Linked DNA regions of Ruminococcus sp. HUN007. The main gene of each other region encodes a partner of the protein of the gene in region 3 in a complex. Links are inferred from orthologs where the notes say so. Each region holds a gene or a part of one and is shown on either strand. Other genes may lie near its edges. The genes, in order: CC97_RS09775, rny and pfkA.

Evidence for each region.
Region 1: pfkA (region 3) and CC97_RS09775 share a complex: the UniProt entries of both Bacillus subtilis proteins name them as parts of the possible RNA degradosome complex. The link is inferred for Ruminococcus sp. HUN007 from one-to-one orthologs.
Region 2: pfkA (region 3) and rny share a complex: the UniProt entries of both Bacillus subtilis proteins name them as parts of the possible RNA degradosome complex. The link is inferred for Ruminococcus sp. HUN007 from one-to-one orthologs.

Annotation. Positions count from the first base shown.
Region 1 is NZ_JOOA01000002.1:1,296,775-1,299,859, forward strand. The notes cover bases 13-2,934. They hold CC97_RS09775 (polyribonucleotide nucleotidyltransferase), read right to left. Parts: upstream 2,570-2,934; coding sequence 455-2,569; downstream 13-454. Other genes in these bases: CC97_RS21010 (D-alanyl-D-alanine carboxypeptidase family protein), read right to left, coding at 13-452; rpsO (30S ribosomal protein S15), read right to left, coding at 2,835-2,934. Outside these bases: more of CC97_RS21010, read right to left, coding at 1-12; more of rpsO, read right to left, coding at 2,935-3,085. UniProt on the Bacillus subtilis protein: Involved in mRNA degradation. Catalyzes the phosphorolysis of single-stranded polyribonucleotides processively in the 3'- to 5'-direction. Necessary for competence development in Bacillus subtilis.
Region 2 is NZ_JOOA01000002.1:2,562,413-2,565,523, reverse strand. Bases 1-2,948 are described here. They hold rny (ribonuclease Y), read left to right. Parts: upstream 1-649; coding sequence 650-2,248; downstream 2,249-2,948. Other genes in these bases: CC97_RS20630 (hypothetical protein), read left to right, coding at 2,438-2,948. In the rest of the region: more of CC97_RS20630, read left to right, coding at 2,949-3,111; CC97_RS15340 (hypothetical protein), read left to right, coding at 3,036-3,111. UniProt on the Bacillus subtilis protein: Endoribonuclease that initiates mRNA decay. Initiates the decay of all SAM-dependent riboswitches, such as yitJ riboswitch. Involved in processing of the gapA operon mRNA, it cleaves between cggR and gapA.
Region 3 is NZ_JOOA01000002.1:614,152-617,145, reverse strand. Bases 130-2,960 are described here. They hold pfkA (6-phosphofructokinase), read left to right. Parts: upstream 130-979; coding sequence 980-1,942; downstream 1,943-2,960. Other genes in these bases: CC97_RS06895 (enhanced serine sensitivity protein SseB C-terminal domain-containing protein), read left to right, coding at 2,109-2,894; CC97_RS06905 (DNA polymerase III subunit alpha), read left to right, coding at 130-713. Also shown: more of CC97_RS06905, read left to right, coding at 1-129. UniProt on the Bacillus subtilis protein: Catalyzes the phosphorylation of D-fructose 6-phosphate to fructose 1,6-bisphosphate by ATP, the first committing step of glycolysis.

The DNA.
Region 1 (3,085 bases), 680 kb from region 3 along the record:
CCGTGAGCAAGCGATGCTTCTGCCACAGGACCGCCGGCTGTTATAACATCGGCACCGTATGCCGTTGTCGGAGCCGGTGCAGGTGCATTCAGTGATGCAAGAGCCACACTGCCTATGACACTGTCAGTGCTGAGCACCTTAAGTATCGCCTCTCCCTTTTCGGCTGTATCGTAAGCCGGAAGTGCAGGACTTACAAGAAATGCTGCCCATTTGTTATCAGCGAATTCCCCGTTCTCCGAAGCAGCCCCTGCTCCGGACGGGATCTCGCGGATGTCGTTTAATGTCTCAAACCCCTCTGATGTATCTCCTTCACCGGGAGATGCAATGCTTTCCCCGTTCTGAACTATCCCGCTTCCTGTGCTGTCGTCTGATCCGTCAGACTGGCACGCTGTACCTGCAAAAGCAAGTGCAGCCGTCATCAGTACAGGAAGAAGTTTTATTCTGATCTTCATTTTTATTTGTTATTCTTTGCCTCAATATCTGCAAGAGCATCCTTTCTTGAAAGGTTGATTCTGCCCTGGCTGTCAATTTCCATTACCTTTACAACAACTTCGTCACCGATGGAAACAACGTCTTCCACCTTTTCAACTCTCTGCTTGTCGAGCTTTGAGATGTGAACGAGTCCGTCCTTGCCCGGAGCGATCTCAACGAAAGCACCGAACTGCATTATTCTTACTACCTTGCCCTTGTAGATAGCACCTACTTCAGGGTCCATAGCGATTGTTCTTACGATCTGGAGAGCCTTGTCTACCTTGTTCTTGTCGATACCTGAGATGAATACTGAACCGTCATCTGAAATGTCGATCTTAACTTCGCATTCAGCTGAGATCTTCTGGATTACCTTACCGCCCTGTCCGATTACTTCACGGATCTTGTCTACAGGGATCTTTGTCTGTACCATCTTAGGTGCGTATTCATTTACAGTCTCTCTTGGTGCAGGAATAGCCTTGAGCATGATCTCGTCGAGGATGTAGATACGTGCCTTTCTTGTCTTTTCAAATGCTTCCCTGATGATCGGCATTGTAAGACCGTCAACCTTGATATCTACCTGGATAGCTGTGATACCCTTGTGAGTACCGCCAACCTTGAAGTCCATGTCGCCGAAGAAGTCTTCGAGACCCTGGATATCAACCATTGTCATGAAGTCGTCTGAATCAGGCTTTGTGATAAGGCCGCATGAGATACCAGCTACAGGAGCCTTGATCGGAACACCTGCATCCATGAGTGCGAGTGTTGAACCACAGATAGAACCCTGTGATGTTGAACCGTTTGAAGAAAGGACTTCAGAAACGAGTCTGAATGCGTAAGGGAATTCTTCAACCGGCGGGATAACTGGTTCAAGAGCTCTTTCAGCAAGAGCGCCGTGACCGATCTCACGTCTTCCCGGACCTCTGCTTGGCTTTGTCTCACCAACTGAGTATGAAGGGAAGTTATACTGGTGCATATATCTCTTTGTATCTTCTTCGTCAAGACCGTCGATCTTCTGTGAGTCACTTACAGGACCGAGTGTTGCAACTGTGAGTACCTGTGTCTGACCTCTTGTGAAGAGACCTGAACCGTGAACTCTTGGAAGAAGTCCTACTTCAGCTGCAAGAGGTCTGATTTCATCGATGCCTCTGCCGTCAACACGCTTGCCTTCGTAGAGCCAGTTTCTTACGATCTTCTTCTGGAGTTTGTAGATACATTCGTCGATCATTGCGATCTGCTCAGGATACTGTTCATCGAACTTTTCGTGTATTTCATCCTTGATAGGCTGGAGTCTTTCTTCTCTGATGTTCTTGTCATCAGTGTCGAGAGCAACCTTAACTCTTTCTTCTGCGAGTTCAGCGATAGCGTCGAAGAGGTCATGGTCAACTTCCATTGATTCGAATTCGAACTTCTTCTTGCCGATCTGCTTCTGGATGTCGCTGATGAAAGCTACCATCTTCTTGATCTCTGCGTGACCGAATTCGATAGCTTCGAGCATCTTGTCTTCTGGTACTTCGTTTGCACCAGCTTCGATCATTACGATCTTTTCCATAGAACCTGCAACTGTAAGGTTGAGGTCGTTGTGCGCTCTCTGTTCAAGTGTAGGGTTGAGAACGAGTTCGCCGTCAACAAGACCAACGCTTACGCCGGCAACAGGTCCGTTCCACGGGATGTCTGAGATAGAGATGGCAACTGATGTTGCGATCATGCCGACGATTTCAGGGAGGTTGTCAGGTTCCACTGCGAGAACTGTCATAACAACTGAAACGTCATTTCTCATATCCTTAGGGAAAAGTGGTCTGATCGGACGGTCTACAACTCGTGAAGTAAGGATAGCCTTTTCTGAAGGCTTGCCTTCTCTCTTTGTAAATGAGCCTGGTATTCTGCCCACTGAATAAAGTCTTTCTTCGTAGTCAACTGAGAGAGGGAAGAAATCAACGCCTTCTCTTGGCTTAACGCTTGCTGTTACGTTAGCCATTACTACTGTTTCGCCGTATCTTACCCAGCATGAACCGTTGGATAAACCACATGTCTTTCCTGTTTCTACAACCAGCGGTCTGCCCGCAAATGTTGTTTCAAACTTTCTGTAATTCTCAAACATTTTTTTCGCCTCCGAAAATTATTTTTCTTAAGGCAGTAAATTCAGCAATAAACAGAAAAACCGAACCCGCGTGATTTCATCCTGCGGACGAGGGGTAAACTGCAGTACAGAGTCTGGAGAGCGCCGTACTTTATTCAATACATTCAGTTTCACTGTTTAATGCTAAATGATTACTGCCTTATTGGTGCCAGATGACAACTGTCTTAGAAAATAGTGCTAAAACGTTGAAAAGGCAGACGGATTGCTCCAGACTGCCTTTAAATTATTACTTACGTAATCCGAGCTTGCTGATAACAGCACGGTATCTTTCAACGTCCTTCTTCTGAAGGTAGTTGAGAAGGTTACGTCTGTGACCTACCATCTTGAGAAGACCTCTTCTTGAGTGGTGGTCCTTCTTGTGAACCTTAAGGTGTTCGTTAAGATCATTGATTCTCTTTGTAAGGATTGCGATCTGAACTTCCGGTGAACCGGTATCCTTTTCGTGAGTTCTGTTAGCTTCGATAACAGCTGTCTTTT
Region 2 (3,111 bases), 1.9 Mb from region 3 along the record:
TCCGGAAAACTCTCTGTTAAAGATCAAACGCCGTGCAAGGCTTTCCTCGTCATCATTTTAACGTATTCGATTTTACGTATATTCTAATTATAACCGAAAAAAAATAAATGTCAATAGTTTTTTTGAATATCATGTCACGCATTTTTCCTCTGTTCTGCCCACCAAAGCTATTAGTGCATGCTTACGATATATGAAAAATCTATTGACATCTTCATCAAAAAGAAGTACAATAGAAGTATTGCATTTATTTATTTTAGTAAATCAAAAATTATATTTTTCATTTACTATTAGCCAATGCATCAACAATTACTGTCGCTTGTCAAAGCGATTAAATTAAACGCTGTCCGTGGTCAAAATATATTATTTTAATCTTACAGATACGCATAAATTTCTTAAAATTTATATATAATACACAATTTTATATATCTTCTTATTTCAATTTATATAATTTTTATATATCTACATTTTTTGAAAATTTTTAAAGAAGATCCTGTCGTCAGTACGTTCTGAAGAAGTCAGACCAGATACTGTCCGGAATCTTTCTTCGTACACGGTACGGTTTAAAACTGAATATTTTTGACTTTTACAGGTAAGCGTTTTACGAAAACAATCTTAATATTTACCGGTGAAAGGAGGAAATAATTTTTCCATGAGCATACCAATAGTTATTATTATTGCGATTATTGCTTGTGCGGTCGGTGCTGCAGCCGGTGCCTATTTTTACGGAAAGCAGAGTTTCCAGAAGGGCATTCTCTACAGACAGCAGCAGGCTGAAGCCGCTATAGGCTCAGCTGAGCAGGAAGCAGACAAGATAAGACGTGAAGCTTCCAGACTGATCGAAAGCGCAAAAGCGGAAAGCGAAAACAGAAAAAAAGCAGCTCTTGTTGAAGCAAAGGACGAGATCTACAAGCTTAAGAATGAAGCTGACAAGGAGATTAAGGAAAGAAGATCAGAGATCTCACGTCAGGAACGCAGAATCCAGCAGAAAGAAGAAAACCTCGACAAGAAGAATGACAATCTTGAACGCAAGGAAGAGATACTTCAGAGCAAGATCAAGTCAGCCGAGGAAAAACTCAATGAAGCTGAATCCATCAAGAAAAGCCAGATGGATATTCTTGAAAAAATCTCGGAATTCACAAGAGAACAGGCCAAGGATTACATTATTTCACAGCTTGAAACAGAACTTGTTCATGAAAAGGCACTCAAGATATCAGCTTATGAACAGCAGATAAAAGACTGCTGCGACGACAAGGCAAGAAGCCTTATATCACTTGCTATTGCAAAATGTGCAGCTGATCAGGTTTCAGAATCCTCCATCTCAGTAGTTGCACTTCCTAACGACGAGATGAAAGGCCGTATAATCGGCCGTGAGGGACGTAACATAAGAACACTTGAAACACTTACAGGCGTCGACCTTATAATCGACGATACTCCTGAAGCTATCACACTTTCATGCTTCGATCAGGTAAGACGTGAAGTTGCCAGAATAGCACTTGAAAAACTCATTCAGGACGGACGTATCCATCCGACAAGAATCGAGGAAATGGTCGACAAGGCAAGACGTGAAGTTGAACACAAGATCAAGCAGGAAGGTGAACGCGCTCTTCTTGAAACAAACGTTCACAACATCAACCATGAACTTGTAAAGCTTATAGGACGTCTCAAGTTCCGTACAAGTTACCGTCAGAACGTCCTCAATCATTCTATTGAAGTTGCACAGCTCGCAGGCGTGCTTGCTTCAGAACTCGGTGTTGACGCAAACATCGCAAGACGTGCCGGTCTTCTTCACGATATCGGTAAGGCTCTCACCTCCGAGATCGAAGGATCACACGTACAGATCGGTGTGGATGTATGTAAGAAGTACAAGGAAAGCAATGAAGTCATCCACGCTGTTGAAGCTCACCACAACGACGTTGAACCGCAGACAGTCATCGCATGTATCGTACAGGCCGCAGACGCTATCTCAGCTGCCAGACCTGCTGCAAGATGCGAAAACTACGAAAGCTACATCAAGAGGCTTGAAAAGCTCGAAGAGATCTGCTCATCATACGACGGAGTTGAAAAGTGCTTCGCAGTACAGGCAGGACGTGAAGTCCGTATCATGGTACTTCCGGAAGTCATCAACGATGAAAAGATGGTTCTTGTTGCAAGAGACATCGTTAAGCGAATCGAAGATGAAATGGAATACCCGGGACAGATCAAGGTCAACCTCATCCGCGAAAGCAGAGCGATCGAATACGCAAAATAAGTTTCCACATTACCCTACTCAAGCGAGTAGGGTAACTTAATATTTACACTTTGATTAAGAAAACACTGATTAACCCGGAAATCCGGCTTCACCGGATTTCCGGAGGTGGGATTTGCGGGGCTTCGCCCCGGAGCCCCGCGCTGATTTATGAATAAATCAGCGTTTTCTTAACGGAAAGGAATTTTTCGTATGGCAAAAACTCATAAAACCATATTCGGTACCACCGAAAAATCCAACTTCATTCTGAACATGACAAACGATCAGTTCAGCAAACTGGCAGCTGTACTCTTTACCATCGGATTTTCGCTGATATTTGTTCTGTCTGCTGTAACAGAACTCATGTCAAAAGGAAGGATCTCTGTCGCAACATACGACTGGAAGATAGTGCCTTCGGTCGCGCTCGGTATCACAGGTATTCTGTCAGTAAGTATCTTTATTATCGCTTTCATTAAACAGACGCTTAACAAAAAACAGATAGCTGCTTCCGTAATAGCTCTCGTACTTGCGGTATGCATGTACATCTCATATGTAAATGCCATTTCGACCGTACAGGACTACTCACCTTTTCTAGGATTCCGTTACGGCAGATACGAAGGACTTATGGTGTATCTCAGTTACCTGTTCATATTTCTCGGCGCCCTGTCAGTAAATACTGAAAAAAACAGTCAGAAATATTTTCAGAGTATTCTCAGTTATAACTATCTGCCAGTGCATATGGTCAGGACTTCAGTTCATTCCGTCCTTCCCTTCGTTCTACTACAAAGTTCCTTACCTCATGCAGCCGGTCATGCTCCCGAGCGGCACAGCCGGAAGTCCGGCTTCACTCGCCACATTCATGGCCGCAGCTTCTGTAACCGCATATT
Region 3 (2,994 bases):
CTGTTATTGAAGGTCAGCTTGATCTTTTCGGAGGATCCGGAACAGATAATGATGTCTTTGTGCCGGACGCTCCGGAATATCCCTATAATGAACTCCTGGCCATGGAGAAGGAGGTCACGGGGATTTTCATGTCCGGACATCCTCTTGAGGAATACGATTATCTTGTAAAGCTTTCGCGTATTCCTGATACAGCTGAAATTACCGAAGATCCGTTTAAAAAATACAGCGATCAGAGTGAAGTTTCAGTTTTCGGAACAGTAGTATCCGAGAAAAGCCATACGACCAGAAAAGGCGACAGAATGAGTTTTGTTACCGTTGAGGATATGACAGGAAAGATAGAATGCGTCGTCTTCCCGGATGTATGGAAAAACTACGGCGGCAAGCTAAAAAAGGACAGTACGGTCCGTATAACCGGAAAGATCTCGGAAAAGGAAAAGGGAAAAAGCATTATTGTTTCCGCAGTATTTACTGCTGATGAATTCAGAAATGCAGCTCTGCGGAGAAAACTATGCATAAGTACCACGTCGAAGGAACTTAAGGATACAATTTCAGAACTGCCGTCGTCAGAAGCGGGAAATGTTAAGATATGTTTCTATCTTTCCGACTTAAGAAAGATAATTGCGCCTCACGGAGAACTCAGTGCTGACCTTACACGCGAATATTACAGGGAACTTGTCAGGATTTTTCCACCGGATAAAACAGCTCTTATATGACCGTTCTGTAAGCGTTTTGCATTTTAGGACTTGACAAACTTCATAAATGTAGTAAAATATATAGAGGCGGGTTTTTTTTAAGGAACATATAAACCGGCCTGCTGTTTACAGAAACTGCGCATATAAAATGCAGTTTACAGATATATAAACACGTATAATGTGTTTGTTAAAATTAAAAAAATAAATATAATATGGTTAAAGTCATTGCTGTTTTGGGTTTAACTGTAATATATAATAAGCCGATCGGCAGAATGGAGTATTTGGATATGATCAAAACTATTGGTGTTTTAACAAGCGGCGGAGATGCCCCTGGAATGAATGCTGCAGTACGTGCAGTTGCAAGAACTGCTATCAGCAGAGGAATTAAGGTTTACGGTATCAGAAGAGGATACAATGGTCTTATCAACGGCGACATCATTGAAATGAATGAACGCTCAGTTTCAGATATACTTCAGAAGGGCGGCACATGCCTTTACACAGCAAGATGTCCTGAATTCAGAACAGCTGAAGGTGTTGACAAGGCAGTTGCCAAGTGCAAGGAAATCGGTCTTGAAGGTATTGTAGTTATCGGCGGCGACGGTTCGTTCAGAGGTGCTGCAGACTTATCAGCAAAGGGAATCCTTTGCATCGGTCTCCCTGGTACTATCGATAATGATATTGCCTGCACAGAATATACTATCGGTTACGATACAGCAATGAACACAGCACTCGAAATGGTTGACAAGATCAGAGATACAGCTCAGTCACATGACCGCTGCAGTGTCGTTGAAGTAATGGGCAGAAACGCTGGTTACATCGCAGTAAACACAGGTATTGCCTGCGGCGCTACAGAGATCATCACAAAGGAAATGCCTTATGACCTTGACGAAGTAGCAAAGAAGATGCTCGAAACAAGAAAGACAGGCAAGCAGCACTTCATCATCGTTGTTGCTGAAGGTGTTGGTCATTCACAGGAGATCGCTCAGACACTTCAGGAAAAGACAGGCATCGAAGCAAGAGCAACAATTCTCGGTCACGTACAGCGCGGCGGTTCACCAACATTAAGAGACAGAGTTATCGCAAGCCTTATGGGTAACTATGCTGTTGATCTTCTCACACAGGGAATCGGCAACAGAGTTGTAGGTATGCAGAATAACAAGATCGTTGACTTCGACATTCAGGAAGCACTTTCAATGCAGAAGCCATACGAAACACACACACACGAAGTAGCAAGAGAAATTGCTATCTGATAAAGAATTCTAAGGAAACACTGTTTTCCTGAATACACGGGGCTTTCCGGTTTTTTCGGAAAGCCTTTTTTTACTTGACATCTGCATGGGAAAAGTGGTAGAATAAAATAATGATTTATACAGGAATCAAACCTGAAAGCAACAAGATTATATGAGGTGAAAAACAATGAGCGAAAATACAGAAAACAAAAAGATAAGACTTGATGAAATAGAAAACCCTGCACTTGTCTATGCAATGTATGAAATGAAGGACAAGAAAACCAAGGAAACTGAAGCAAAGTTTATCAGTGAACTCAGAAGAGCAACATTTATCACTCCTGCAGTCGTTGAGGTAAAGGGTGAAGACGGAGAATTCAGAGTAGCTGAGGATTCATCCCAGAAGGGTGAAACACGTATACAGTTCATGATGCTTCAGAATGATAAAAAGGAAAGATTCCTTCCTGCATTCACAAGTATGGAAGAAGTGAGAAAATGGCGTAAGGAAGATCATTTCCAGACTGTTATCTGTAATTTCGACCAGTATATAAACATTGTGGCTTCAGACGCTGAAGGCCCGAGAGGACTTGCCATAGATCCTTACGGTTCAAATATACTTCTTTCACGGGAACTGCTTGAAGGATTAAAGAGTGCCATCGATGAAAGAAACAATTCACAGGTTTTCATAGCTGATCTCAAGGAACATCCTGAAGAACTCGAGGATGCTCTCAGGGACTTCTTCAATGAAGACGGCACTGTTGAACAGGCTTACCTTCAGCTTATGAGAAGAGGAAACGATGTAAGCTATCTTCTTATTGTAGACAACGAATTTCCTGAAAATGCATCAGAAGATGAAGTAAAGAGCATCAGAAAGAATCTGTTCGACAATATTGCAGAAAAAATAAAACCGGCACTTAACGGCCGTCCTCTTTCAATTGCAGGATTTTCAGATGAGTTCGGTAAAAAAAGCGGTTGAAAACAGAGTACCTTTCTACACCAGATGATCACAAAACTGTCCATATGACAATATAAAAAGAACAGTTTTGTACAGTTCGTAGATATAATCCACTATCAGA